2 regions of the Paenibacillus sp. FSL H3-0310 genome follow, and region 2 is predicted to be linked to the other one. Evidence: a T-box and tRNA genes for the amino acid it is inferred to sense, from the RefSeq annotation. Region 2 holds a T-box; the other holds one or more tRNA genes.
What was found. A T-box is a leader RNA that pairs with one kind of tRNA and senses whether it is charged. The one in region 2 lies ahead of trpS (tryptophan--tRNA ligase), so its partner is inferred to be a tRNA-Trp.
Positions count from the first base shown of each region.

Region 1 (15,356 bases), 170 kb from region 2:
AGAAGCAACAATAAGACAGAATACTACTGTACTTAAGGGCGTATAGCCAAGCTACACAATAAACGTGTGAAATCCGAAAGCGGAGGACTCACGTTTTTATTTTTTTTCAAAATAACAAAATATAGTGAAAATGACTAACTTATACTGGTTATCCGGAACCAAGTGGATGTTATAATCGTATTGTTAGACTTAACTTAAAATCATCTAATATTTGGAGGATATATTTTGGACAGAAGATATAGACAGAAACGCGTCAAAAAGCGCGGAGGTCTTTTCCGACGCTTTTTTGGACTTTTGCTCATTGCGGCAGCAGCTTATTGGGTTGTGTTTTTTGTATTGCCAAATCGCCAGCACATCGATCCAGACTGGAAAGGCCTAGAACATCCTATCTTCGTAAAAGGAGAGCTAACAGGATATTCCGCCTCAGGGACCGGTGATAGCATGCTTTTACCTCTACCATTACTGCAGGAACATGTGGACTCATCTATTCGTTATGAAGAAAAGACTAAATCGGTCATCCTATCAACGGAAAGTGAACTTCTATATATGCAAGAGGATAAAACCGATGCTAGTCTGAACAATCGTCCGCTGCAGCTGCGGCTGGCACCTGAAGTTAAGGAAAAGATAACTTATCTTCCTGCGGATGTTTTAGAAGACCTGTATGGGTTTGAGATTCAAGAGGATACGACTACCGGGGCTGTGCTGTTAATGACAGCAGGGGAGACTGTACCGCTGGGGAAAGTGAAAGGTGAAGCAGGTGATAAGACAGTCGCTCTTCGCAGCGAAGCGTCGATTCACGCACCCATCGTGGCCGATATGTCCCCAGGCGCCATCGTGAGTATTTGGAATAAGGAAAATGAGGACTGGCTGTATGTGCAGTTAAGCAGCGGTTATGAGGGTTATGCCAAGGCCAGTGATATTATCTCAGACGGTCAAAAGACAGTGGAACCCAAAAGCACCACTCCCTCACGGGCAGAACGAAGCTGGAAAGGGAAGTCAGTGAATTTGTATTGGGAAGCTGTTTATCAACGCAAACCTGACCCAAGTACATTCGGTGAGCTTCCGGGCGTTAACGTGGCTAGCCCGACTTGGTTCAGTATCATAGATGGTGACGGGAATGTGCGCAGTCAGGCTGATAGTGCGTATGTGCAGTGGGCCCATGAGCGCGGTTTGGAAGTATGGGGGCTGCTCAGCAATAGCTTTGAACCAGACATAACCACTGAGGCATTGTCGAGCTATGAGAAGCGGATGAACGCGATCGTACAGATCCTCGAGTATTCAGATTTATACAAGCTGGATGGAATTAATATTGACTTTGAGAATGTATATACGAAAGACGGGGAGAATGTTACACAATTTATGCGAGAGCTAAAACCTATGGCTCAAGCCAAAAACTTAATCGTCTCCATAGACGTAACCCCTAAATCCAACAGTGAGATGTGGTCAGCATTCCTTGATCGTAGAGCTCTTAATTCAGTAGTTGATTATCTTATTGTTATGGCTTATGACGAGCATTGGGCTGCTAGTCCTGTAGCGGGCTCTGTTGCGTCTCTGCCGTGGGTAGAAAGCTCGTTAAGCCGGATCATAGAGGAAGACGATGTGCCGCCTGAGAAGCTGATTCTAGGGATTCCACTGTATACTAGAATCTGGACTGAGGCCCAGGTGGATGGCAAGACCAAAGTAAGCTCTAAATCGGTTAGTATGAATGCCGTTGAAAAAATTATTAAAGAGAAGAAGCTGACCCCAACCTTTGATAAGGCAGCAGGGCAGAATTACGTTGAGTATAAGGAGGATGGCGCTCTTAAAAAAATATGGATCGAAGACAAAGTTTCTTTAAAAGCTAGAGTTGAGCTTGCTAAGTCTTTAGGGCTTGGTGGCATCGGTTCATGGAATCGCAGCTTTAGTAATCCGTCTGCGTGGGAGGCATTACAAGGGATTCATAAGTAATTATTATTTCATTCATATTAAACAAAGGGGCTCCCAATATAGGGGCCCCTTTGTTGTATTTAGCAAATGTTTGATTGCATTATAAATCGCTAGTAATAAGCTTCTGTAAGATGTGTTTTATTGATTAAGCTGCTGACTCTTAAGTTGTTCCGCAGTAATATTGGCCTCAGCTGGATCCATAGTAAGGATGGTATGGCAGAACATACAGCGGTCTGTTTTGCCCAGCATTTTGGTCAGCTTGTGACATTCAGGGCATTCCAGTTGGACTGCGCTAGTTGACAGCATCCCAGCCCAGAAATAGATTGCAAGACTTGCCATCATTGAGATTAAACCGATTACAAGACCGATTCCAGCGAATACTTTTCCAGTTGAGCCCCAAAACACGATGCCCGCTGTACCCAAAACCATAAGTCCCATTCCGAGCATTGTGAGCAGTAATCCCCATGTGCGAAAAGCGTTGATCTTAGCCGTTTTAAACTTCATGAGTGTTTGCTCCTAACTAAATATAGTTGGGTTGTCCAGAAGGAACTGTCTTTCATATGTAGAATAATAATTATAACTGAATTATAACTGACTGGACGCAAAATCGCCAAATTTAATGGAGGGAAGCATGGAATTGTCCAATGTAACTTTGTTGAGTGGAGAAACGTTTGATGAGAATGTTTTAGGAGCGGTCGTTTTGCGGCAGAATGGGGATATTCCGTTTCAAAGCGCACTTCTTCAAGATTTTGATATGGTAGTGTTAGTATTGCATGAAGAACAGGATAGAGAGCATATTGTTCGCCATACCATTGCCGGTGACCAACGGACCCAGTCAGTCCATATCGGCCTTTTTGCTTTGGAGCAGGCTGTTATGGCAGGGGATAATAACGAACTTCTTATCAGTTTGATGAGGGGGGAAGTGATCTGGGACCCCAAGGGAATACTCGAGGAAATGCGCCGCGAGATATTACAATTTGAAGGACCGATTAAGGAACGGGTCGCATTTATGGAGTTTGCTCGCTTTTTGCATATGTATGTGAAATCCAAGCGCTATATAGAGGCTGGATTTATTATGGATGCTTACAACTGTGTATTGATAGCTTTATATCATTGGGCAAGAATAGAAGTGAGTGAAGTGGGTGCTTTCCCCGAGCCAGCTATTTGGGAGCAGGTTAAAAGCATGAATACCTCCGTTCATAAACTTTATGAGGAGTTAACGGTCAGTACTGAGACCTTAGAGCAACGTGTTGAGCTTGTGCTTCTTGCATGTGAATTTGGGATTATGTCCAAAATGACGGATTGTTGTCTATTGCTCTTTAATATTTTGAATAGCCGTAAGGAAGCATGGAGCATTAAAGAATTACTGCAGCATTCAGGTCTGAGTCAATTAGAGTCTGAACTACCCCTTGTTTTACGAAAGCTGGTTTCTCGTTCGCTAATCCGAGAGATTACATCTTGGGCTGATGTTCACGAGGGAGAAGGGCATGCGATCCGCTATACATTATAGAGATGAATTAGATACAGCAGAAGATGTTTAATTATAGAGAGATGAGCAAGGATAGGGAGAGGCTGAGCACTCTCTTTTTGTTTGTTTACTAATATGAAACGCTCATATTTATTCAGAAAAATTAATGGTTGACTCTTTCCTTGTTCATGTGTTAAATTATAACTCGTCCCTCTGACACAGAGATGTGCTTTCGAAAACATTCGAAAGACAACCGAAAAAAGAAATTAAAAAAAAGGTTGACTAAAACGAGGACGCTGTGATATATTATAAAGGTCGCTGCTGAACAACACATCGACGAAATAAACAGCTTGATCTTTGAAAACTGAACAACGAGTGAGTAGGAAATCACGCAAGTGAAATCCAAAATTAGAGAATTAATTTTCTCGTCAGATGTTTCAAAATGAGCATATCGCTCTTTTCAATACTAATTGGAGAGTTTGATCCTGGCTCAGGACGAACGCTGGCGGCGTGCCTAATACATGCAAGTCGAGCGGAGTTATTTTGAAAGCTTGCTTTCAAAATAACTTAGCGGCGGACGGGTGAGTAACACGTAGGCAACCTGCCCTTCAGACTGGGATAACTACCGGAAACGGTAGCTAATACCGGATAATTTCTTTTTTCTCCTGAGAGAAGAATGAAAGACGGAGCAATCTGTCACTGAGGGATGGGCCTGCGGCGCATTAGCTAGTTGGTGGGGTAACGGCCCACCAAGGCGACGATGCGTAGCCGACCTGAGAGGGTGAACGGCCACACTGGGACTGAGACACGGCCCAGACTCCTACGGGAGGCAGCAGTAGGGAATCTTCCGCAATGGGCGAAAGCCTGACGGAGCAACGCCGCGTGAGTGATGAAGGTTTTCGGATCGTAAAGCTCTGTTGCCAGGGAAGAACGTCCGGTAGAGTAACTGCTACCGGAGTGACGGTACCTGAGAAGAAAGCCCCGGCTAACTACGTGCCAGCAGCCGCGGTAATACGTAGGGGGCAAGCGTTGTCCGGAATTATTGGGCGTAAAGCGCGCGCAGGCGGCTATTTAAGTCTGGTGTTTAAACCTTGGGCTCAACCTGAGGTCGCACTGGAAACTGGGTGGCTTGAGTACAGAAGAGGAAAGTGGAATTCCACGTGTAGCGGTGAAATGCGTAGATATGTGGAGGAACACCAGTGGCGAAGGCGACTTTCTGGGCTGTAACTGACGCTGAGGCGCGAAAGCGTGGGGAGCAAACAGGATTAGATACCCTGGTAGTCCACGCCGTAAACGATGAGTGCTAGGTGTTAGGGGTTTCGATACCCTTGGTGCCGAAGTTAACACAGTAAGCACTCCGCCTGGGGAGTACGGTCGCAAGACTGAAACTCAAAGGAATTGACGGGGACCCGCACAAGCAGTGGAGTATGTGGTTTAATTCGAAGCAACGCGAAGAACCTTACCAGGTCTTGACATCCCTCTGAATCTGCTAGAGATAGCAGCGGCCTTCGGGACAGAGGAGACAGGTGGTGCATGGTTGTCGTCAGCTCGTGTCGTGAGATGTTGGGTTAAGTCCCGCAACGAGCGCAACCCTTAACTTTAGTTGCCAGCAAGTAATGTTGGGCACTCTAGAGTGACTGCCGGTGACAAACCGGAGGAAGGTGGGGATGACGTCAAATCATCATGCCCCTTATGACCTGGGCTACACACGTACTACAATGGCCGGTACAACGGGAAGCGAAGCCGCGAGGTGGAGCCAATCCCATCAAAGCCGGTCTCAGTTCGGATTGCAGGCTGCAACTCGCCTGCATGAAGTCGGAATTGCTAGTAATCGCGGATCAGCATGCCGCGGTGAATACGTTCCCGGGTCTTGTACACACCGCCCGTCACACCACGAGAGTTTACAACACCCGAAGTCGGTGGGGTAACCCGCAAGGGAGCCAGCCGCCGAAGGTGGGGTAGATGATTGGGGTGAAGTCGTAACAAGGTAGCCGTATCGGAAGGTGCGGCTGGATCACCTCCTTTCTATGGAGAATCGTTCTCTGCAATGAGAACATTCAAATCGGAAGCTAAGCTTCCAAAACTCAGGTTTAGGCCTGTTACTCACTCGTTGCTCAGTTTTGAGAGTTTAAGCTCTCAAGTAAGACTTGATCCTTGAAAACTGGATACCGAAACGAATTTGCGTTTTAGAACATCTTTTAGCAACTTGTGCAAACAAGTAAATGTTATTAGTGAGATGATTCCAAAGAGAATGTCATCGTATGATATTTTCCTGCGGAAGAATCAAGGTTAAGCTAATAAGAGCACACGGAGGATGCCTAGGCGCCAGGAGCCGACGAAGGACGTGGCGAACAACGAAACTGCCTCGGGGAGCTGTAAGCAAGCTTTGATCCGGGGGTGTCCGAATGGGGAAACCCAGCTGTGGTAATTCGCAGTTACTCATTTCTGAATACATAGGAAATGTAGAGGCAGACCAGGGGAACTGAAACATCTAAGTACCCTGAGGAAGAGAAAACAATAGTGATTCCGTCAGTAGCGGCGAGCGAACGCGGAACAGCCTAAACCTAAGAGCTTGCTCTTAGGGGTTGTGGGACGTCTCACATGGAGTTACAAAGGAATATGGTAGGTGAAGAGGTCTGGAAAGGCCCGCGATAGAGGTAAAAGCCCTGTAACCTAAACTGTATTCTCTCCGAGACGGATCCCGAGTAGTGCGGGGCACGTGAAACCCCGTATGAATCCAGCAGGACCATCTGCTAAGGCTAAATACTACCTGGCGACCGATAGTGAAACAGTACCGTGAGGGAAAGGTGAAAAGCACCCCGGAAGGGGAGTGAAATAGAACCTGAAACCGTGTGCTTACAAAAAGTCAGAGCCCTATTAATGGGTGATGGCGTGCCTTTTGTAGAATGAACCGGCGAGTTACGTTTAACATGCAAGGTTAAGCCGAGAAGGTGGAGCCGCAGCGAAAGCGAGTCTGAATAGGGCGAATTAGTATGTGGACGTAGACCCGAAACCGTGTGATCTACCCCTGTCCAGGGTGAAGGTGCGGTAACACGCACTGGAGGCCCGAACCCACGTACGTTGAAAAGTGCGGGGATGAGGTGGGGGTAGCGGAGAAATTCCAATCGAACTCGGAGATAGCTGGTTCTCCCCGAAATAGCTTTAGGGCTAGCCTCGGTATAAGAGTAGTGGAGGTAGAGCACTGATTGGGTGCGGGGTCCGCAAGGATTACCAAGCTCAGTCAAACTCCGAATGCCATATACTTATTGCCGGGAGTCAGACAGTGAGTGCTAAGATCCATTGTCAAAAGGGAAACAGCCCAGACCATCAGCTAAGGTCCCCAAGTGTGTGTTAAGTGGGAAAGGATGTGGAGTTGCACAGACAACCAGGATGTTGGCTTAGAAGCAGCCACCATTGAAAGAGTGCGTAATAGCTCACTGGTCGAGTGACTCTGCGCCGAAAATGTAACGGGGCTAAACACACCACCGAAGCTATGGCTAGATACGTATGTATCTGGGGTAGGGGAGCGTTGTGTAGGGGTTGAAGGTGTACTGAAAAGAGCGCTGGACACTACACAAGTGAGAATGCCGGTATGAGTAACGAAAAGATCAGTGAGAATCTGATCCGCCGAAAGCCCAAGGTTTCCTGAGGAAGGCTCGTCCGCTCAGGGTAAGTCGGGACCTAAGGCGAGGCCGAAAGGCGTAGTCGAAGGACAACAGTTTGAAATTACTGTACCACCGTAATCCGCTATGAGCGATGGGGTGACGCAGGAGGGTAGTGACGCGGACTGATGGATGTCCGTCTAAGCAGTGAGGCTGATGTGTAGGCAAATCCGCACATCATTAAGGCTGGGCTGTGATGGGGAGCGAAAATTATAGTAGCGAAGGTCATGATCTCACACTGCCAAGAAAAGCCTCTAGCCAGGAGAAGGTGCCCGTACCGCAAACCGACACAGGTAGGCGAGAAGAGAATTCTAAGGCGCGCGGAAGAACTCTCGTTAAGGAACTCGGCAAAATGACCCCGTAACTTCGGGAGAAGGGGTGCCCCGGTAGTGTGAATAGCACGAGGGGGCCGCAGTGAAAAGGCCCAAGCGACTGTTTAGCAAAAACACAGGTCTGTGCGAAGCCGCAAGGCGAAGTATACGGGCTGACGCCTGCCCGGTGCTGGAAGGTTAAGGGGAGTGGTTAGGGGTAACCCGAAGCTATGAACCGAAGCCCCAGTAAACGGCGGCCGTAACTATAACGGTCCTAAGGTAGCGAAATTCCTTGTCAGGTAAATTCTGACCCGCACGAATGGCGTAACGACTTGGGCGCTGTCTCAACGAGAGATCCGGTGAAATTTTAATACCTGTGAAGATGCAGGTTACCCGCGACAAGACGGAAAGACCCCATGGAGCTTTACTGCAGCTTGATATTGAATTTGGGTACGATCTGTACAGGATAGGTGGGAGCCGTAGAAATCGGAGCGCAAGCTTCGGTGGAGGCGCCGTTGGGATACCACCCTGATCGTATCTAGGTTCTAACCTAGTGCCCTAATCGGGTACGGGGACCGTGTCAGGCGGGCAGTTTGACTGGGGCGGTCGCCTCCTAAAGAGTAACGGAGGCGTTCCAAGGTTCCCTCAGAATGGTTGGAAATCATTCGCAGAGTGCAAAGGCATAAGGGAGCTTGACTGCGAGACCTACAAGTCGAGCAGGGACGAAAGTCGGACTTAGTGATCCGGTGGTACCGCATGGAAGGGCCATCGCTCAACGGATAAAAGCTACCCTGGGGATAACAGGCTTATCTCCCCCAAGAGTCCACATCGACGGGGAGGTTTGGCACCTCGATGTCGGCTCATCGCATCCTGGGGCTGAAGTAGGTCCCAAGGGTTGGGCTGTTCGCCCATTAAAGCGGTACGCGAGCTGGGTTCAGAACGTCGTGAGACAGTTCGGTCCCTATCTGTCGTGGGCGCAGGAAATTTGAGAGGAGCTGTCCTTAGTACGAGAGGACCGGGATGGACGTACCGCTGGTGCACCAGTTGTTCCGCCAGGAGCATGGCTGGGTAGCTACGTACGGACGGGATAAGCGCTGAAAGCATCTAAGCGTGAAGCCCCCCTCAAGATGAGATTTCCCAATTAGTAAGACCCCTTGAAGACGACGAGGTAGATAGGTTGGAGGTGGAAGTGCAGCAATGCATGGAGCTGACCAATACTAATCGGTCGAGGGCTTATCCTATACGTAGAATGCAGATTCGTTTCGGATTCAGTTTTCAGGCATCAAGCCTGGTATGAATATTCCCTGATAGCTCAGTTGGTAGAGCACTCGACTGTTAATCGAGTTGTCACAGGTTCGAGTCCTGTTCGGGGAGCCATATGGAGAGGTGTCCGAGTTTGGCCGAAGGAGCACGATTGGAAATCGTGTAGGCGCCACAAGCGTCTCGAGGGTTCGAATCCCTCTCTCTCCGCCACAAATTTTTAATTAGTATGGCCCGTTGGTCAAGGGGTTAAGACACCTCCCTTTCACGGAGGTAACATGGGTTCGAATCCCATACGGGTCACCAAATTTTCACTTGATTTATCCTAGTGGACTTTGGTACAATAACAATTGTTGTTTATGGAGGCTTAGCTCAGCTGGGAGAGCATCTGCCTTACAAGCAGAGGGTCGGGGGTTCGATCCCCTCAGCCTCCACCATAACACTTTCTTACTGACGCGGGGTGGAGCAGCCCGGTAGCTCGTCGGGCTCATAACCCGAAGGCCGCAGGTTCAAATCCTGCCCCCGCAACCAATTAACTTAAGCAATTATATCTTTTGGAACCGTGGTGTAGTTGGCCTAACATGCCTGCCTGTCACGCAGGAGATCGCGGGTTCGAATCCCGTCGGTTCCGCCATTTTCATCATGGCTCGGTAGCTCAGTCGGTAGAGCAGAGGACTGAAAATCCTCGTGTCGGCGGTTCGATTCCGTCCCGAGCCACCATTTATCATCACAAAAGAATGAGTGCCATGCCGGTGTAGCTCAATTGGTAGAGCAACTGACTTGTAATCAGTAGGTTGGGGGTTCAAGTCCTCTCGCCGGCACCATCCTTGGAGGATTAGCGAAGTGGCCAAACGCATCAGACTGTAAATCTGCTCACGTGAGTGTTCGGTGGTTCGAATCCATCATCCTCCACCAGTTTTTAGGGGCATAGTTTAAAGGTAGAACAACGGTCTCCAAAACCGTTGGTGTGGGTTCAATTCCTGCTGCCCCTGCCAAGTTCTTTCTAAAGTTTAATATGGCGGCCGTGGCGAAGGGGTTAACGCACCGGATTGTGGTTCCGGCATTCGTGGGTTCGAGACCCATCGGCCGCCCCATTTACTTTAAAATGAATAATGGCAACAATATCAACTTAATATGGCGACTGTGGCGAAGGGGTTAACGCACCGGATTGTGGTTCCGGCATTCGTGGGTTCGAGACCCATCAGTCGCCCCATTTTACTTTAAAATGTTATTGGGGATTAGCCAAGCGGTAAGGCAACGGACTTTGACTCCGTCACTCATAGGTTCGAATCCTATATCCCCAGCCATTTTATGCGGACGTGGCTCAGCGGTAGAGCATCGCCTTGCCAAGGCGAGGGTCGCGGGTTCGATTCCCGTCGTCCGCTCCAAGTTTTCATGGCGCCATAGCCAAGTGGTAAGGCAAAGCTCTGCAAAAGCTTTATCCCCAGTTCAAATCTGGGTGGCGCCTCCATTTAGTTCATATGTGCCGGCGTGGCGGAATGGCAGACGCGCTCGACTCAAAATCGAGTGGGAAACCGTGGAGGTTCGAGTCCTCTCGCCGGTATCTTAAAAAGGTTTGTAAGACTGCTTATAAAAGCATTCTTACAAACCTTTTTTCTTTATGTCCTTGGGTTTACAGCAGTAAGCCGTTGAATAGAGAGTTTCTCTATTTCAACGGCTTTTTTTAATCTGATTAGTGATTAACCTGATTGATTATTAATGCGGAATGCTCGCGGAGTAAGACCTATTTCTCGTTTAAACATATTGCAGAATTGGGCATCGTTCACAAAACCTGCAGCAGCGGATACTTCAGAGATTTGCATCTGAGTATGACGTAATAGAGACTTTGCATAATCCAGGCGTTTTAACAGCAAATACCGCAGGGGTGAAGACCCGAAACGTTCTTTAAATAGATGGCGAAAACGATCGTAACTATATCCGGACATTTCTGATAGTGTTTCGACGGACAATTTATGGCGATAATGCTCATTCATATAATTAAGGACATATTGTACTCGATCTTCTGTTGGGGATTGATATCCAGAGGCACTAAGAAGCCTCATAAGATGGACGGTAATCTCGCTCATTTGTAGGTTTAGAAGCTCAGAGAATCCGTCTTGCTTGCGTGTAAACTCTGCTTTCATTCGCAGCAGGATTTGAAGAACGGTCTGATCTTTATCATCTTCATATATGCCGAGCAGATTACTCATATTAGGGTGTTCCGAGTGGAAGCCTACAAATAATACATTTGCATCCTCACGGTGGTGCTCGTCATGTTTATGATTGGGTGGCACAAGCGCGAAAGAAGAGGAGCGAAAATGGTAACTTCGTGGGCCAACATTGGTTGTCCCTACCCCCTGTAAATAATAGACTAGTTCGTAGCATTCATGCTGGTGTGGAGGGATATAAGTATTTAGCTCATGTGTGGCACTTACAATATATAGAACACGATCCATGATGATCCTCCAATACTTATGTTTTAGCCGAATCGTACAAAACTATGACCGAAATCATATAATTATTTTTAATAATATTTGTTATGATCGTATCAATAAATCCGAAAGTTCGCAACCTGACTGGCCATCTCGTTCGGAAATAAAGCGGATTATTAATAATAATGGTATTTTTATTGCTATTTTTGAGCCTAAACGTTAAATTTATTACTTTTAATGATACTTTATTTGGAAAAAAGAGAATTTCCATTTGAACCGTGAATTATACAATGGGTGAAGATGGGATTCTGCGGATTACTAACCAACTAAAATTAGGGGTGGAATAGAGTAATGAATAAAAAAGTTCTTTCTTTGTTGTTATTAATGGTGATGGTTCTGGTCACAGCATGTGGGAATAACACGTCCAATAACGGTTCTTCTGCGAATACTGGATCAAACGCTGCTGAGGGTGGAGAAACAGGTGCAGGGGATAAACTCAAGGTTGTATTGCTGATTCCGGGGACACTTGGGGATAAATCATTTTTTGATTCCGCTAATAACGGCTTGCAAAAGGTTAAGGATGAACTTGGTGCAGTAACAAAGGTTGTTGAAATGGGCGTTGATAAAACGAAATGGGAGCCTACATTTAACGATATCGCTTCCGAGGATTGGGATGTAATTATTTCTGGCGGTTCTGAAATTACAGAGATGTTTAATGCAACGGCAGAATTGTATCCAGACAAAAAATTCATTAATTATGATACTGACATCGATGAAGCACCAGATAACATGTACAACATGTCTTATGCGACAAATGAAGTATCTTTCTTGGCAGGTGCCGTAGCAGCATTAGCTACACAATCGGATATGCCGAATGCTACCCCTGAGAATGTGATTGGGTTTGTCGGCGGTATGGATATTCCGGGGATTAATGCTTTCTTGGTCGGTTACATTCAAGGTGCTCAGTACGTTGATCCTGATGTAAAAGTTGCTGTGTCGTACGCTGGTGATTTTGTTAACCCGGCAAAAGGTAAGGAGCTGTCTCTAATTCAATATAACTCCGGTGTGGATGTTATTTTTAACGTGGCTGGGGGTACAGGTCTTGGGATCTTTGACGCAGCTAAAGAGAAGAAAAAATATGCAATTGGTGTAGACTCCGATCAGGCAATGTTGATTAACGATACGGATAGTGAAAAAGCAAATCTAATCGTTACTTCATCTATTAAAAAGATTGATACGGCTATTCTAGGTGCAGTGAAGAGATTGCAAGAGGGTACGCTAGAAATGGGCAAACGTGATGTATTGAGCTTTGTAGATGATGGTGTAGGTATTGCTGAGAATGATATTTATAAAAATGTATTCCCGGCTGATCTTCAGGCCAAGGTTGAAGAAGTGAAGCAAAAGCTGATCAATAAAGAAATTAAAGTGGATAATGCGATGGGGATGGAAACCGCAGAGGTAGAAGCTATTCGTAACGCAGTTAAGCCTTAAGCTTTAAATCTTAAGATCAGTTCTATAGAGATAAACCTACAGTTGGAGATTCTTCTAGTCAGGGGAATTCCAGCTGTATATTTTTGCAGACCTCCAAGTTGAAAGGCGTTGAGACCTATGTACACAGCTCTGCTGGAAATGCGGGGAATTACCAAGGTATATCCCAATGGCGTCGTTGCAAATAAAGACGTGCATTTTTCTTTACGTGAGGGAGAAATACATGCGATTGCAGGTGAGAACGGTGCAGGTAAATCGACTTTAATGAAGATTATGTTCGGCATGGAAGAGCCAAGTGAAGGCGAGATCTATATCAAGGGTGAAAAAGTAAAGCTGCAATCCGCTCAGGACGCCATTGATAGAGGCATCGGCATGGTCCACCAGCATTTCATGTTGGTACCTTCTTTTACGGTGGCAGAGAATATGGTGCTGGGTATGGAGCCGCGCAGAGGAGTTGGCATTAATTATGCCGAGGCTGTGCGCATGACGGAAGAGACCGCAAGGAAATACAATCTGGCCGTGGATCCAAAGGCAAAAGTAGAGGATCTTACAGTTGGGATGAAGCAAAAGGTTGAGATTCTTAAGGCGCTGCTGCGTGGTGCGAAAATTCTGGTGCTTGATGAGCCAACTGCGGTGTTGACTCCACAGGAAACAGAGGAATTGTTCCGCGAACTTAAGCAATTAAGGGAACAGGGCCATACGATAGTTTTTATTTCGCACAAATTAAAGGAAGTCAAAGCGATTTGCGACAGAATTACGATTATGCGCAGCGGCCGTAGTGAAGGTGTTTTTCAAACACAGGATGTGACAGAACAGGAAATCTCGCGGTTAATGGTCGGCAGAGATGTCGTGCTGAAATATGACAAAGAGATTCTGGCTGTTAGTGAGCCAGTACTAACGGTGCAGGGACTCGGTGTGAATGATGCAGATGGCAAAGCATTATTGTCGGATATCAATTTTGCGGTACGTGGTGGGCAGATCGTTGGAATTGCTGGTGTAGAAGGCAACGGGCAGACACAGCTCATTGAAGCTCTTACAGGTAGCTTGAGAGGTGTCTCAAGTCAGGGTTCTGTACTAGTGAAGGGAAAGGATATCCGTGAATCGGATATTTTGGATATTCGTAAGCTAGGCGTTTCCTATATACCGGAGGATCGGATGCGGCAAGGGATCGCTAGTGAAGCAAGCATAGCTGATAATCTGCTATCTACTCAGTATCGTACAAAAGCAATGAATAAAGGTCTTTTTTTGAATGGCTCACGAATTGCCAAGCTAGCAGTATCCCTTGTAGAGGAATTTAAAGTCCGCTGTTCAGGACCTTCTCAGCCCATAGGAATGTTGTCAGGTGGTAACATGCAGAAGGTAGTCGTAGCTAGAGAGTGTTCGACTGAACCGCAGCTGCTTATTGCAGAACAGCCGACACGGGGTGTGGATATAGGCGCAGCCCAGTTCATACATCAAAAGTTGTTGGAATTACGTTCAGACGATTGCGCGATTTTGCTAGTGTCGGCAGATTTGAATGAGATCTTGGAGATCAGCGATAGTCTGTTAGTAATGTACGAGGGTAAGATTGTTGCCTTTTTCGAGGAGCCATCTAAGGTTAGTGAGGAAGAATTAGGTCTTTATATGCTGGGGATTCATCGACAGGACGAGGAGCACATCGGGAGGGCCGTAAATCATGTTTAAAGTTAAATATTTTGAGTACATTCGGACATCGGCGGTAATCGTTATTGCACTCGCTATTGCCTTTCTGATCATCTCTTTGGTCAGTAATCAGCCTGTGAAGACGATTGGTATATTCCTATTAGAGCCGTTATCCAGTAAAGGTCATATTGGTAATGTGATTGAGATGGCGATTCCGCTCATGTTCACTGGGTTGGCAGTATCCTTGTTGTTTCGAGCCAATATGTTCAACCTGGGAGCTGAAGGGATTTTCTATTTCTCCGGTGTTGTAACTTCCGTATTGGCTATTCATTTAACGCTGGACGGCTGGCTGCATCCGATGGTAGCTATTGCTGCAGGTTCAATTGTAGGAGCGTTGCTCTCGGCAATACCTGGTATTCTGAAGGCAAAATGGAATGCTAATGAGTTGGTTACATCCTTAATGTTCAATAATATTTTGTTCGGAGTAGGGCTATACCTACTGAACTATCATCTGCGTGATGCTAAAGCTTTTGCCAATGTATCCTACAAATTCGAGAAAACGGCACTGCTGAGTAAAATGGTCTCGGGCACCCGTATTCATACCGGTCTTATTATCGTTATCGTGCTTATTACTGCAGCTCATCTATTCCTATACAAAACGAAATGGGGATATGAGCTGCGCATGACAGGCATCAACCGGGACTTTGCCCGTTATTCCGGTATGAAGACAGCCAAGGTTATTATTCTCGTCCACTTGATTGCAGGTTTTATCGCAGGTATGGGGGGCTCCGTAGAAGTGCTGGGGATGTATAACCGTTTCCAATGGACGTCACTGCCTGGTTATGGTTTGGATGGTGCCCTTGTAGCGATGTTAGCCAAAAATAATCCGCTGTCCGTAATCGGCTCTGCATTATTCCTAGCGTACATTCGAATTGGGGCTGACATGATGGCGCGTCTGTCTGATGTACCTTCAGAGATGATCTCAATTATACAGGCAATTATCATTCTTCTGATTTCGGCTGAGCAATTTCTGAAGTTCTGGAAAAATCGGATGCTCTTGAAGGAGGCGAAGGAAGCGTGAATAGTTTGTTTGATGTGATTTTTACAACTGACTTTGCGTTCTCTGTCCTTCGCGTGACGACTCCGATTCTGTTTGCCGCGCTCGGCG
Region 1 covers NZ_JBBODC010000001.1:273,896-289,251, forward strand. The annotation lists gene perR (peroxide-responsive transcriptional repressor PerR) at 1-14, shown strand, start outside; gene MHH63_RS01405 (glycosyl hydrolase family 18 protein) at 226-1,947, shown strand; gene MHH63_RS01410 (DUF2614 family zinc ribbon-containing protein) at 2,065-2,430, opposite strand; gene MHH63_RS01415 (nucleotidyltransferase-like protein) at 2,558-3,436, shown strand; rRNA gene MHH63_RS01420 (16S ribosomal RNA) at 3,862-5,419, shown strand; rRNA gene MHH63_RS01425 (23S ribosomal RNA) at 5,682-8,608, shown strand; tRNA gene MHH63_RS01430 (tRNA-Asn) at 8,669-8,744, shown strand; tRNA gene MHH63_RS01435 (tRNA-Ser) at 8,748-8,840, shown strand; tRNA gene MHH63_RS01440 (tRNA-Glu) at 8,859-8,933, shown strand; tRNA gene MHH63_RS01445 (tRNA-Val) at 8,989-9,064, shown strand; tRNA gene MHH63_RS01450 (tRNA-Met) at 9,082-9,158, shown strand; tRNA gene MHH63_RS01455 (tRNA-Asp) at 9,184-9,261, shown strand; tRNA gene MHH63_RS01460 (tRNA-Phe) at 9,272-9,347, shown strand; tRNA gene MHH63_RS01465 (tRNA-Thr) at 9,376-9,451, shown strand; tRNA gene MHH63_RS01470 (tRNA-Tyr) at 9,457-9,542, shown strand; tRNA gene MHH63_RS01475 (tRNA-Trp) at 9,549-9,622, shown strand; tRNA gene MHH63_RS01480 (tRNA-His) at 9,646-9,721, shown strand; tRNA gene MHH63_RS01485 (tRNA-His) at 9,765-9,840, shown strand; tRNA gene MHH63_RS01490 (tRNA-Gln) at 9,860-9,934, shown strand; tRNA gene MHH63_RS01495 (tRNA-Gly) at 9,941-10,015, shown strand; tRNA gene MHH63_RS01500 (tRNA-Cys) at 10,025-10,098, shown strand; tRNA gene MHH63_RS01505 (tRNA-Leu) at 10,113-10,191, shown strand; gene MHH63_RS01510 (AraC family transcriptional regulator) at 10,328-11,083, opposite strand; gene MHH63_RS01515 (BMP family ABC transporter substrate-binding protein) at 11,411-12,550, shown strand; gene MHH63_RS01520 (ABC transporter ATP-binding protein) at 12,668-14,230, shown strand; gene MHH63_RS01525 (ABC transporter permease) at 14,223-15,269, shown strand; gene MHH63_RS01530 (ABC transporter permease) at 15,266-15,356, shown strand, end outside.
Region 1: it has a tRNA-Trp gene. The T-box ahead of trpS (tryptophan--tRNA ligase) is inferred to sense a tRNA for this amino acid. The anticodon was not compared.

Region 2 (15,356 bases):
GGACGCACCTTCTCCATGCAGTCGATAGCCATGTCACTAGGCGCATTCGCAGGCCCTGTGGCCGCAGGACAATTAAGAGCCGTTGTTTCACCTTATTTCATTGCCTTTCTATTGCTGATGGTTGCACTATTACTGCTTCCGCCAAAAAATTCAACCAAGCTGTCTACCTACTCTTCCAAATGGAATGGGCGGGCCGCATGATTTATTGTTTTACGACATTTCCCGGGGAATGAAGATTTTCCTGTAGAAACAGTTGTTAAAACTGCTCCTCCTTCGGTAAACTATAATGAGTCTGTAAGTTCAGACTTCATTTCCGGAGGTGATTGTCAGCAAATGTCCATTACGATTATTGTCGAAGGCAAAAACGATCGCAGCAGATTACGACGCGTGCTGGTACCGGAAGTCGAAATCCTCTGTACCTTTGGTACATTAAATACGCTCAAACTCGAGTCCCTGCGACAAAAAGTAGGAGATGGAGAAGTATATCTTTATATGGATAACGACAGTTCAGGCAAAAAAATACGCGGGATTCTCCGCGATGCCTTTCCCGATGCTGGTCACATCTATACACGCCGGGGTTATGCCGGAGTGGAAGGCACTCCAGATGAATACAATATTAATCAGCTTGAAAAAGCGGGTCTGGAAGAGTTCATCATTTACCCTGAATCCATTCCTTTTTGATTCGCGATATATTGCCTAAGAAATTAAAAACGCCTTTTTCGTTATCCTTCAATAAATGGGATTCGAAAAAGGCGTTTCTGTTATGCGGTTAGGTTCTATTCACGAGCCAATTCATTCAGCCTATCGGCAAGAAATTCAGGCGTTATGTTATCCGTATCCCCTGCGTCATACAATGCACGGAGACGATTGTCTCGATCAACCAATGCTATGCGATTGGCATGTACGAAATTTTCTTTACTATTCCCTGCAATTAGTACTTTAAAAGAATCAGTTGCCAGCTTACGAATGACTTCCTGATCCCCCCGTAAGAAGTACCAACCCTTATAATCTGCCTGGAAACGGTCCGCAAAGCTTTTAATGGCTTCACGCGTATCATTCTCTGGATCAAAAGAAATGGAGACGAACGCCGTATCTTTTCCAAAGCTGCCATCGTCGACCAGAATTTTCTGCGTCTGAGATAACAGAAACGTAGTTATAGGACATACATCCGGACATTGTGTGAAAAAAAAGTATACCAGCCGCGCTTTACCTTGTGTATCAGCCAGAGTAATCTGGTCTCCATCCACATTTTCAAGTGAAAAGTCCTGCACTTCTCCGATTACCGGCAGTTTTTCTTTTCCTAAATTCAAAGAATTAACTGCCAGATAACCAGCCATTACCAAAGCAAGCAATAGTAGAATCCAGGTCCATTTATAACGCTTAAAGGTCTGCACGGACAATAATACCCTCCCTCTTCTTAACCGTGAATCGTATTCAATACAAGTACGATCAAACTTACCGTTAGGTAGTTAATGGAGAAGAGGAAGTTCTTCTTCGCCCAGACTTCGTCATCTTTTGCTGCAAAGCCCATCAAGGTTATGATTAACCAAGCCAGGGACAGCGCTGTTGAAATTACCAGATAAAAAATGCCTGCATAATCGTAGGCGTACATTAACACTGGAATAGGCAGCAACAGTGCTACATAAGGAATCATTTGAAACTTCGTACGACGTGTTCCTTTGACTACAGGCAGCAGCGGAAATCCAGCGGCTCTATATTCTTCTTTACGTCTAATCCCGAGTGCCCAGAAATGGGGAGGTTGCCACAGAAACAACATCGCAAACATCAGCCAAGCCCCTAGATCAACTGTTCCCGTAACTGCAACGTAGCCAATTACCGGTGGCATAGCTCCAGAGATCGCACCTACTGAAGTGCTCCATGTTGATGTCCGTTTCAACCAAAGGGTGTATACTACAACGTAAACGAACATCCCTACAATCCCGAACAGACCGGCTAAAACTCCGGAAAAAGCAAATAGTACAATCAAGCCCGCAATCCCTAGCCCAATAGCATACAGCAATACGGTTTTGGGTTTCAGTCGTCCTGTAGGAAGCCCCCGATCGCGCGTTCTTTCCATCTTCATGTCCAGGTCACGGTCGAAATAGTTATTAAAAACACAGGCCGAAGCCATAACCAGCATTGTACCGAGCAGAGTCAGAACTAATCTGCCGTATTGAACATCCCAACCTGAAGCCAGCCAATATCCTGCAAAGGCAGCGATGAGGTTAGATCGGATAATACCGGGTTTTGTTACGGTAATGAAATCACGCCAACTTGCACCTTCCGGTGGAGATTTTGCAGACATAGCTGCAGAATCGGAAGAAGCTTGAAATGTTATATGATTATCCACACCAAATGATCCTCCTTCTAAACGAACTTCTAACGTTCTAGCCGAAGCACTAAATAGACTTCGCTGTTAACTTTATCATATCAAACCCGAGGAGACTTTGACAGTCATGGCACAGTATGTTCATGAATTTGACAATTACGTGACAATATTTATTTCCAGCCCGTTAATAACCTAAGCTGTATTTGGGTAATTATTAATAATGTACTTCCGAACAACAAAGGAGAACTGACCAATGGACACCGCTACACATTTAGTTATGGGCATAGGGTTAGCCGGACTTTCATTCGTAGATCCTGTCGTTGCTTCTGACCCTAAACTGGCCGGGGCCGTTATGCTGGCTACGATTTTAGGCTCACAAGCTCCTGATGCCGATACCGCATTAAGACTAAAGGACAATGCAATATATATTCGTAATCACCGGGGAATCACACACTCCTTGCCTTTTCTAATTTTGTGGCCCGCTCTGATTGCCCTAGTCTTAGGGCCTCTGTTTGGATTTACTGATTTGGCAGCTTTAAGCCATGTTGCACTCTGGGGTTTCATAGGCGTAGGCGTGCACGTCTTCTCTGATCTGTTTAACACCTATGGAACCCAGGCCGCCCGTCCATTTACTGAGAAATGGATTGCCTGGAATATCATCCACATTTTCGATCCATTTATTTTTGGCAGCCATATCGCAGCTATTCTACTCTGGATCACTGGGATTGTGCCGCCCAAACCTTTATTTATTACGCTTTATGCCTGTACCATTCTTTATTATATTTGGAGAACGGTTGTTCATGCCCGCCTTACACGAAACATCAAGCTTAAAGATATACACCATAATGCTGGTGAACGTTATATTGTAATCCCTACAATTTCACTTAAACGCTGGAACGTAGTTAAAGTGAAAAAAGACGGCAGCTATGACGTTGGACAGCTACTGAACAACCGCCTGGAATGGTTCAAACATGCGGTCTGCTCGAATCATCCCGCTGTGGAAATATCCAAGTCGCATCCAGATATTCAGTCCTTTCTATATTTCACCTCTTATGCGGTTGCCGAAGTGGAGGAGCTTCCTTCAGGATATATGGTGCGCTGGGGAGACGTTCGTTATTTACACCGCAAACAATACCCTTTTGTGGCTGTATTAGTTATGGATAACCAATATAAACCTTTAAATACTTATGTAGGCTGGCTTAGCAGTGATAAGCTCGACAAACGATTTTCCATCGACCCTGGTTCTTTACGATGAAACTGTAGACTTACTGAGAGATCTATTCTATAATCACAAAAAATCCCGGAGTATTTTATAATACTCCGGGATTCATTTTAGCAGACACGGAAAGGAAGGCTCTTAATGGGTAAAGGACTCTCACTTTGGTTCGCTTGTTCTTCTATTCTTATTCTCACTGCCGCTTCAATCGCGATCAGCTATAGCTTCTGGCTGGCACTTCTGCTTGGTTTTCTTTGCGTAATGAATATTGGCTGGGGATTTATCCTCAAAGCCAGAATTAGACGCAAACAGGAAAGCTTAAGCTCTGACTAAAATTAACGAGCTGGCAGAAAGCCCATCCGCTCTTTTACGCCATTCAACGTCTCAGCTGCAACAATACGTGCGCGTTCAGCACCTTCGGCAAGAATATCAGTGATCGCACCTGAACTGCGAATTTCATGATATCTTTGTTGCAAAGGCTCAAGTGTGGATACAACCACTTCCCCAAGATCCTTCTTAAAGCCACCATACATTTGTCCCTCATAACGATCGGCAATTTGCTGAAGGGACATTCCAGAACATTCCGAGTAAATACTCATCAAGTTACTAATCTCTGGCTTGTTAGCCGGATCAAAGATCACTTCACGTCCAGAATCAGTCGTTGCGCGGCTGATTTTTTTACGGATCACATCCGGTGAATCCAACAGGGCAATATAGCTGCCTGCATTCGGGCTGCTCTTGCTCATTTTTTTAGTGCCATCATCCAGAGACATAATGCGTGCGCCCACTTCAGGGATATACGGTTCAGGAATCGTAAAGAATTCGCCAAAACGGTTATTGAATCGGCCAGCTAAATCACGGGTCAACTCCAAGTGCTGCTTCTGATCTTCACCTACTGGCACAAGATCCGCATTATAAACAAGAATATCTGCTGCCATTAAAGAAGGATATACGAATAGGCCCGCGCCAACTGAATCCTTACCTGATGATTTATCTTTGAACTGTGTCATACGCTCAAGCTCGCCCATTGCCGTCAGCGTAGTCATGATCCAGCCCAATTCCGCATGCTGAGGCACATGAGACTGCATATATACATTCGAACGCACAGGATCAATTCCTGCCGCGATAAAGAGTGCAGCTACAGCTTCAGACTGCTCACGCAGTGCCGCAGGATCTTGAGCAACGGTGATCGCATGCATATCGACAACCATAAAGAAACATTGATGATCGTCTTGCAGCTTCACAAAATTTTTCAGCGCTCCGATATAGTTACCCAAAGTTAGAGAACCGCTCGGTTGTATGCCTGACATTACTTTTTTCAACATAATATAGACCTCCGTTAGATGTAATTTCCGATTTCCGAGAACGCAAAAAAAGCCTCATCCGCAAGGGACGTGAGACCGTGGTGCCACCCTTATTCGCTGCTTAACCTTTGTATAGTCAAAGGGAAACAGCCTTAGTCTTCCGTTAACGGGGAAGATCCGGCCGGTCTACTAGGGCATCTTGCTCCCGTTCAAGCGCGGCGCTCAGGGGTCCATTCATCAGGAGTGTCCTACCGGTTCGCATCAACCACCGGCTTTCTGAAGGTGCATTTCCTGTCTACTTGTCCCCGTCATCACATTCTCATCATAATTTAATGCCTTCATCATAGAACCATAAAGAGAAGTTGTCAAATCACTTAACCACTTCCGCATAAATCTGTTATGATAAGGTTATCCATGTTCTATTCGATTACAGTTACGATAAAGGAGCATATCTCATGAAACAGGTGACCAAAGGGCAGTGGGGCGGTTATGATACTTATATTTTGCACAGCCGCGAACTGGAAGTCACGCTTTTGCCGCGACTAGGAAACAACGTGATTTCATTGTTTGATGTAAAAGAACAACGGGAAATTCTGCGGCGGCCTGATGAAAGCGATCAAGCTTTCTTTATGCAAAAACCTTACCATTTTGGCATCCCGCTCTTAATTCCACCCGGAAGAATTCGTAAAGGAAAATTTCAATTCGAGGGTACAAGTTATCAATTTGGCCAGAATACCGCTGGTGACAATCATATCCATGGTCTACACCGGACTCAATCCTGGTGTGTCAGCGATATTGAAGAAGACGAGGACGGTTGTGCAGTCACTACTGAATTCCTTACTGAAGATGATCCGCACTGGATGGAGCAATTTCCCATTCCACTCAAATTCGAAATGACATTCAGGCTTCAGGATGCCCGGCTCAGCCAGACTTTAAAGGTTACAAATCTCGGCGATCATCGTATTCCCTTTGGGATCGGCTATCACACCTGGTTTATGATCGATGGAGAACCTGAACGCTGGAATCTCAAGCTGCCCGTAAACAGCATTTATGAACTAAACGATGAATTGCTCCCTAGCGGCAATCTAATTCCACTTGGTGATCTAGATTCACTAAACTCTGGAATCAACCTCCAGGGAACTAATTTTGATACTGCTCTACGTATTGGTGACAAGCAGCCCGTAGAAGCCTTGCTATTACGCGATGATGGTTATGGTCTTCGTTATACAGCTGACGAGAATCATTTCCGTCACTGGGTCCTGTATACCAAAGGGCCGGCCGATCAATTTCTGTGCATCGAACCTTACACCTGGCTCCCGGATGCTCCTAACGTTTCCGATGACCCTTCCTTCACGGGCTTGCTGAAGGTAGAACCAGGTCAAAGTCTTGAGCTGTCCACTATGCTGGAAATGATCTATCCCGAGAATTAAAGCAGATATACATTATATCGGTCTTCCCTTGCGTTTACGTAAGAGAAGGCCGATTTTTTTGTGCGAGCTTAGTTATTTGGGCTTTCTACCCTTACTTTTAATCGACTAATAATTACCATCCTTAAAACCTTTCGATAGCATGCATGAATTAGCCTCTTAGCGCTCATACTATCTTCACAACGGGCGAAGGAGGTGACACACATGGGTCAAGCAGGTCAAGGTCGTAGCAGCCGTTCCAATAACCTTGTAGTTCCTCAAGCAAATGCAGCGTTGCAACAATTGAAATATGAAGCAGCACAAGAGCTTGGAGTAACGATCCCAGCTGACGGTTATTACGGGAACTACACTTCCCGCGAAACTGGTTCTTTGGGAGGTTACATCACTAAACGTCTAGTACAACTGGCAGAACAACAACTGTCCGGTCGTCAGTAACATCGTTATCTTAAGTGTTTTATCCGGCAGAGGTCTTAAAAAGCCTATTGCCGACTAGCTTTCAAACCTCTCACACTTCTTCTAGAAGCTGTGGGGGGTTTTTCTAATTTATAGCCTATAGTCCCAGCTGCAAACAATTTTTATGTAAAACGTTTAACTTAAAAATTGATCAGCACTCTCGGCGTAAGCATTACGGGGAGATCGAATCATCAGATTCGCCATATTATAATTAGACTCCAGCGTAGCATCTACGATTAGCTTGCCCTGTCTTATAGCGAATTCATAGCTGATCTCACCATGAGTCCAACGGCGTTTGTATTTCAGACTCTCCAGTGCCATTAAACGAAAAGAAGACTGCTGGCTCTCCGTTATTCCTTCCTTCACTTCTGTGAATCCACCCCCCCGACCGGCTAAAGGGTGATGACGTATGCCGAATTTGCCAATGGTATTATTTCGTATTTGCACAAATACGGTACCGGAAGATAGTCCTGATAATTCCTCTTGCAGTTCCCTAAACACCAAATCCATCTGTCTTGCTAATGATAGCTGTTCTGTCTTAAGCATATCTTTCCTCCTAAAAGTTTTGTGAGCTTAGCTTCTTCGAGTTTTCTTCGTCTTATAAATCGAACCCTAAATATTTGGGCTAAGAGTCCGTCGCCACTGCGGGGAATGTTTGGACTTCCAGCCGCTGTTGTCTCCAAATTTCTTGAATTCTTACGCGTATAGCGGGTGAAATTCGGAGACAAAGGCAGTCGCTCTCGCTCTTACAGTTCCAAAATTCCCCTCCGCCACTCCTTCCCCTTTTCCCAAGTTTCTGGTTCGATTTATATCGTTTTGTGAGCTTAGCTACTTCGAGTTTACTTCGTACAAATCGGCTTAGTAAGCGCTTACTTAAGCTTTTTGAGCTGAGCTCATTTGTCTTCCATGCAAGCCTTTTATAAGGCTCAAGGCTCATTATAGACCCCTTAAATACGTCAAACAACATTATTCTACAAAATTGGGTTATTATCCCTAGTAATGCGCAAAATTCATGGATCATTCGTATATTAATTTTTATAAACCGGGGGTTTTCGACATTTAAGCATTAAAAAAAGACCCCTTAACCGGGGTCTTTGCGTGTTCACACTGAAATTCCGTTATTTTTTGCGCACTGAAATTTGTCTTATTTTAGACATTTCATGCTAAATGCTCTGTCATCTCCAAGAACTCGTTGATATCAGCCACAATCAGATCTGTAGCTCCTTGCCAGAAATCCGGTTTTGTCAGATCCACACCCAAATGTTTGAGCACCAAATCCTCCAATGTCATCACGCCGGTATCCTGCAACAAGCTATCGTATTTGTCTGCAAAGGAAGCTCCCTCTTGTAATGCCAGACGATATAAGCCTGTACTGAACATATAACCAACGGTGTACGGGAAATTATAGAAAGGTACATCTGTGATATAGAAATGCAGCTTCGACGCCCAGAAGTGAGGATGGTATTCAGAAAGCACACCACAGAAAGCTTCTTTCTGTGCTTCCACCATCAGAGCGGACAGTTCCTCAGCATTTACAAGACCTTCCTTACGTTTCTCATAAAAGCGAGTCTCGAACAAGAATCGAGCGTGAATGTTCATAAAGAATGCCACACTGTTCTGTATCTTCGTTTCAAGCAGAGCCAGCTTCTCCTCTGCATTGCCCGCAGCTTTAACCTGAGCATCAGATACAATCACTTCTGCAAAGGTTGAAGCGGTCTCTGCAACGTTCATTGCATAATTCTGATTAAATACAGGTTGATCATCAAGCAGGTAGGAATGATAAGCATGTCCCAGCTCATGGGCCAATGTTGAAACATTGGAAGGTGTGCCGCTGTAAGTCATGAATATCCGTGATTCTTTACTCTCAGGGAAGGAAGTACAGAATCCACCAGGGCGTTTGCCATTACGATCCTCAACCTCGATCCAGTTATTATCAAAGGCACGCTCTGCAAACTCAGCCATCTTAGGACTAAATTTACGGAACTGTGTGACGATATCCTTCGCAGCTTGATCATAAGGGATCTTGCCGGAGGATTTGCCTACAGGAGCTTCGACATCGACCCATGAGAGAGAATCCAGCCCCAGCAGCTTGGCTTTACGCTGAAGGTAGGACACAAGTACAGGTTTGCTATTCGTAATCACGTCCCACATTGTATTTAAGGTGTCCTGTGTCATACGATTGATGCTGAGCGGATCTTTCAGAACATCGTCCCAGCCTCTGCCCTTATAGAGCTTCAGGCGGAAGCCTGCTAAGTGATTTAAGGTATCCGCGCAATTATCTGCCGCTTCAGTCCAAGCCTCTTCCCATTTATGGAACATCGTTTGACGCACTTTTGGATCTGGATCATCCAACTTATTAAAAGCTTGACCAGCAGATAGCAGCTTTGTTCCTTCTTCATCCTCAAATGGGATCTTGATCGAGCTCACAATCGTATCATAGTGCCCGCTCCATCCATGATATCCGTCAACAGCTAATTCCAACGCTAAGCTTTCCAGCTCAGGGCTCATCTTCTCACGGGCCAAATCACGGCTCTCGCTCAGTACGAACGTTAAAGGAGCAATCTCTGGACGAGCCATCCACTCAGCCCATACCTTGTCCGTAGTCTGACGAAGGACATTGCTAAATTGCGAGCTGATCCCTTCGAATCCAGCGCGCATGCTTGTCACTTTGGCCGCCAGCCTTACCGCACCCTTGTCCATCTGATTCTGAGCGCCTAGACAGTCTGCGAAGGAAGTGACCTCCACAAGTCTTCCTGAACAGCTCTGAAGCAATGCTATAACCTCATCCAATGCTTTTGTAGACGCAACATCCGTTGGTGCCACAGCATCCTTCACAAAGCCTTGCAAGGATAAAATATCTTTTTCAAGCTTGCTCAAGAACCCTTCTAACTCTGCAGACGAAGAACCCCCCGGAAAAATAGTATCAAGTTCCCAAGTCAGTGATAACGGTTGTTTCATGTGTACTCACCATTCCTTTGCTTTCATTTGACTTTCTTTGTAATTGTCTTAACACCATGGTAAAGTGAATAACGATATCTGAACATTTATAGCCGATAAACTTTAGGAGGGCATCCATATGAAGCCACTACAAATTTCACCGGAAACAGCCATTACGTTATCCAAGCAACTAGGCGTTCCTTTGGAACACTTGATGCATATGCCCCAACATATTTTACTACAAAAAATAGCGGAGCTATCCAAAAAAGAAAATCCCCCACAAACTGAGGGAGAAAATGAAGAGACTCCTTCTGGGAAGGACTCACAATGATTCCATTTAGTCATACCTGGCCTTATGACATCATTCTAGGCGATATGTATGTGCAATACTGTCCATTCTGCAACTCAGAGAATGTGCTTCTGCCTATGAAGCCAAAAGAATTACAAATCGTTCGTGACGGCAAGAAAAAACTGCTCGTCTTCCCCTGCTGCAGCGCCAGTCCTACAGTTATAGATAATGACGGCGATTACCTTTTGTTCGATCGAGCTGTCAGATAAGCAAATCCTAACATTTTCTTTCTACAAAGCGCAGAGGAGAATTTAATTCTCTTCTGCGCTTTTTGTTGTTCGCAAACATTATGAACTTGAAGACAAGCCTTCGATATCAACTTCAACATCTAGAGCCTCAGCACGCATTTGCTCCCGTAAAATAACCCACTGCTCACGTGCCGCTCGAATCATCGCCGCATCCATGATCTTCTGATCATTGATCAGACGGGAGAACCACATTACAGCCACTGAGTATTCTCCGATCCGCCGATTAAGTTCGCCGATCAGGTACATGAGCCGGGCATCATTGCCGGCAATGCCATCTATTTCATAGACCTTAACATACTCGTCCAAAGAATAGCGTAAAAAACGCTTCTCCTGCTCAGTCTCCCCTTGATAGCGATAGAGCCAAGCAATATGATGCAGCAGACTTGCGATAATCCGATCTTTATCGTTAATACTTTGAGCACATAAAAGCGCCAGCTTATAGGTCTCGAGCGCAGTTTCCCAGTCTCGTTTCTCTCCAAAGTCCCGGCTCTTCCAGCGTTTCCCTACCTGTTCATTAAATGCCTTGCGCTGGCGTTCCGTCAGCTTGTCAGCCGAATTTTCTGTGGAGGCAAACCCGCAATTGGGGCAGACCCGTACAACATAATAATCCGGATTCTCATTTTTATAATACGCGCAGAAATCAGCATCACGTCGAATAGCCTTTTTTAGACTAGGACGTACCCGCGAGGTTGAAAATTCATTTTCACAGTTGCAACACTTGACCTTAATAGAATATAGGGGTATTAACTCTGTCAAGTACTCTCATTCCTTTCAGGATCAACCTGTCCCTTGTTATTCCTGGGGCATGTTAACAAAATGATGTGCAGGACCTGCAAGGCGGCTAAGCACGAATGAACGCAGTGGTTCTTCGACTCCAGTCTCCACCAGTGCCTCTTTCATACATTGTAACCACTCCTCAGCACGTTCTGGAGTAATAGGAATATGCATATGCCTTGCTCTCATCATGGGATGTCCATGTAATTCCGAATAAAGTGGACCCCCGCCAAAAAACTGTGTCAGGAATTGATATTGCTTCTCCAGAACTGGAGTAATATCTTCAGGGAACAAGGGTCCCAGCTGCGGATGAAGCTGTACCTTGGCATAGAACACTTCCACCAACCGATGTAGTGCTTCAGCCCCCCCTAGATTGTCATATATACTCTCATTTGGATTCATTGAGGTTACCAGCCTTCTTCCATATTAATGAAACGTTACTTATTTTATTATACCAAAGATAAGCATAACACGGATATCCGTCGAAAGTGCTCTCTAAACTACAGAAAAAAGGCGCTAAACTATAGTTCAGCGCCTGAAGAGTAAGGTTAGTAGGTCCTAAATTCCTCATCACCAGGAGGGACGAGAGAGACCCGGATTACATATACAAAAGCACAAACGAGAACTCCGGCTATAACGCTCATCGCCATCACTCCATCCCATTTAATCGTGTAACAGAGGGTGCATTTATTTATTACATAATATCATAATTCCTGCGAAAAAGCACAGATAATTGTAACCGCTTTCTCCATTTTTTTGTGCTGTTTGTCCCTCTTTTTGCATACATCTAACCATAGACCAGGAGGCGTTAATTATGACTTTTAAAAAGATTGGCGGCCCGCTGCTGGGATTCATATTGGCAGGTTGTATGCTGCTTATGTTACTTCATCCTGAAGCATCTCTTGCCGCAGCCTTACGTGGCCTGGCCATCTGGTGGGACGTGCTCTTCCCTTCACTGTTTCCCTTCTTCGTCATTTCTGAAATCATGCTAGGCTTAGGCATTGTCCATCTCTTCGGCGCTTTACTTGATCCACTGATGCGTCCCCTCTTCGGTATACCAGGCAGCGGTGGTTTTGTCGCGGCCATGGGATATGTATCAGGATATCCCGTTGGAGCCAAATTAACCGCTAAGCTGCGGGAGCAGAAGCTGATCAGCAGAATCGAAGGTGAACGCCTTGTAGCATTTACAACCTCCTCCGATCCTATTTTTCTATTAGGGGCGGTATCCGTTGGGTTCTTTCGCGATGCTTCTTTGGGGCTAATATTGGCACTAGCCCACTACGGAAGTGGCTTAATGGTTGGTCTCCTAATGTCATTTCATGGACGTAAGGAACAAAAGACCCCCACCCAAGACCCAACAAAAAGTAGTTCTGACGTCCCCTCTGCTCCAGCAAAACAAGGATTCGGCAGAATACATGCCGCACTCCTTGCGATGTCCGAAGCCCGGCGCAAGGATGGACGTAGCTTCGGAGAGCTGTTAAAAGGAGCGATCCAATCCTCGCTACAGCTTATTATTGTCGTAGGGGGTCTGGTTGTATTCTTCAACGTGCTAATGGAGCTGCTTGCCCGTGCCGGAATCCTGCCCTCACTATTTAGCCTGGCCGGATCTCTCGTCTCCCTTGTTGGAGGGCCTCCCGAATTAGCTCAGGCCTTGATCAGCGGATTATTCGAGGTCACCATAGGTGCCCGTTCTGCTGGTGAAGCCGCTTCTTCCATCCCGCTTCAATTCAAGGTCGCAGCAGCTGCCTTTATTCTCTCTTGGGGCGGATTATCTGTACATGCCCAAGTCGCCAGTATTTTGAACGGTACCGGGCTGCGTTATCTGCCTTTCTTAACTGCGAGACTAATACATGCCGTACTCGCAGCAGGTCTCGTGGTGCTGCTATGGAAGCCTGTGATGGGATCAGGATTGTCTTCTGCCTGGGTCTCTCTGCCAGCCTCCACCGCCTTTACACCTTCAGCCTCAGGTGTCACTGCCAACCTAGCTCTACTGAGTCTTATACTGGCCGCTGCTCTTCTAGTGTCACTGCTTATTCCTGTCTTTATGGCAATGCTCCGATTGATGCGCCGAAGTTGATTACATATTGTGTTCCGGGGCAAGATTGATTATGATCGGTGTATGACGGAATTATATAAAGGAGCTTGTACATCTTGAGATATTATGTTCTGGACCGCGGTGATGAGCTGTCAATCAAACTTGCCGAGCAATTTCACAAGCTGGCGGCGGAGCGGGATTTGCAACTGGATGCCGAGTCTCCGGAAATCGTCATCTCGATAGGTGGAGACGGCACAATGCTGCACGCTTTTCATACCTTTATCGATCAGATTCCCAACTTAGCCTTTGTAGGTGTGCACACAGGACACCTCGGCTTCTATGCGGACTGGCAAGCAGAAGAGCTGCCCACCTTAATCGATTATATGTGCGGAACCGGTGATACTGAGCCGCAAATACCGCGCATTGTGAAATATCCATTAATAGAGCTGGAGATTCACAAAAAATCGGGATCTTCGTCTCACATTGCCCTCAACGAATTTACCCTTAAAGGGGTGGATGGAACTATAATGATCCAAATCGACATCAATGATGTCACCTTCGAAATGTTCCGGGGCGATGGACTTTGTATTTCAACTCCCTCTGGCAGCACCGCTTATAACAAAAGCCTTGGGGGCGCTATGGTTCACCCTTCAATAGAAGCGCTGCAGATTGCCGAAATCGCGTCTATTAACAACCGTGTATTCCGGACAATGGGCTCTCCGCTACTACTGCCGAAGCATCATCATTGTGACATTTTTTCATGTAAAGACCAGCGTTTGCTGCTCACCGTAGATCATAACAACATTCCTGTTGATGACCTGATTTCAGTACGCTGTCAAGTTTCAGACAAAAAAGTCAGCTTTGCAAGGTATCGTCCGTTTCCGTTCTGGAACCGTGTCCGTGAAGCTTTCTTAGTCTGAGATCAGGGGATCAAAAAGCTGGAGATTTCAATATCTCCGGCTATTTTTGGTGTGACAAAACTAACACCAATTGATAGACATAGAGAGAAATCAAATGGTATAATGAGGCTATTTTACAAAGAGTTACATAAAAGGAGAGAGTACTGTTGAAAAAATTATTATCCCTCTTGAGCATAAGTCTTCTGGCCCTGATACTGGCGGTCCCGGCTTTTGCTGCTTCAAAACCGATTGATGTTTATATCAACGGCAGTAAGGTTTCCTTTACCGCAGGAACCCCATACTTAGCGAACAATTCTGTACTTGTCCCTTTCCGGGTCATCTTCGAAAAGCTTGGACTTCAGGTGCTTTGGGATGCCAAGACTGGAACAGTAACAGGTAAAAGTTCAAATCTGGCGATCAGCCTGAAAATTGGCAGCAACCGCGCAACCGTTAACGGAACCGTGAAAAAACTGACCACCGCACCAGTCTCCTCAGCTGGCACTACATACATTCCTTTACGTTTTATCGCAGAGGCAACCGGAGGCACAGCCGTCTGGAATTCAACCAGCAGAAGCGTGCAAATCACCACCCCAGTATCCAAAGATAAGGACGAAGCAGCGATTACAGCATTAATCCGTTTGTCTAATAAATATTTCAATGAAGAAAAAGCAATTAGCTTCTATTCCCTTATGGATTCAGAATCCTCTAATGCGGACTCGGTGGCGGATCTTAATGCATCCTTTGAGATTTTTGACATAAAAAATACTATTGAGAGTTTGGAAATCATTGATATTTCAGGCAATGACGCTACTGTCTATACACTGGAAAGCTCTCGCCGGACAGGTGGGGCCTATACGCCAGATACAGAGGACGAATACATGTATACACTTATCCGCAAGAATGGAAGCTGGAAAATATCATCTGTGGAATCCCAAAGCTCCGTGATACTGCTGACTCGTGAACAAGCTCTAAAAACAGCAGCTAACATTCCTCAAAATGATGCGGATGCCATCAAAGGTAATATCACCAAATATTATCAAGCTATGAATGAACAAAATTCGGCCGCTGTTCTTTCCACCATGACTTCATACGGAGAAGAATATGATACTTCCCTTAAGGAAGATCTGGAAGATTTCTTTACTTCATATGACGTCATTTATACTCCAAGCGTTTCGAGTATCTACTATTTTAGCGCCAAAGAAGCAGCTATTTATGTAGAAAGCAAAGAGAAGGATGCCAGTGAAGAGGAAACTTTTGAGCAAGGCACGATCTTCATTTTATCCAAGTCGGATAACGGGGTATGGACTACTGATAACACCTACAGCGTTTACTATAAACTTGTGAAATCCTAACAACCATACGTCACAGAAAGTTAATTCGTGCAG
Region 2 covers NZ_JBBODC010000001.1:446,426-461,781, reverse strand. The annotation lists gene MHH63_RS02215 (MFS transporter) at 1-201, shown strand, start outside; gene MHH63_RS02210 (DNA primase) at 334-681, shown strand; gene MHH63_RS02205 (SCO family protein) at 777-1,394, opposite strand; gene cyoE (heme o synthase) at 1,418-2,350, opposite strand; gene MHH63_RS02195 (metal-dependent hydrolase) at 2,583-3,584, shown strand; gene MHH63_RS02190 (hypothetical protein) at 3,690-3,878, shown strand; gene trpS (tryptophan--tRNA ligase) at 3,881-4,867, opposite strand; T-box leader at 4,931-5,170, opposite strand; gene MHH63_RS02180 (aldose 1-epimerase) at 5,305-6,279, shown strand; gene MHH63_RS02175 (alpha/beta-type small acid-soluble spore protein) at 6,481-6,711, shown strand; gene MHH63_RS02170 (hypothetical protein) at 6,865-7,275, opposite strand; gene MHH63_RS02165 (M3 family oligoendopeptidase) at 7,888-9,687, opposite strand; gene MHH63_RS02160 (YycC family protein) at 9,806-9,997, shown strand; gene MHH63_RS02155 (hypothetical protein) at 9,994-10,224, shown strand; gene MHH63_RS02150 (DUF2225 domain-containing protein) at 10,303-11,019, opposite strand; gene MHH63_RS02145 (globin domain-containing protein) at 11,056-11,439, opposite strand; gene ylbJ (sporulation integral membrane protein YlbJ) at 11,852-13,114, shown strand; gene MHH63_RS02135 (NAD kinase) at 13,189-13,992, shown strand; gene MHH63_RS02130 (copper amine oxidase N-terminal domain-containing protein) at 14,139-15,323, shown strand.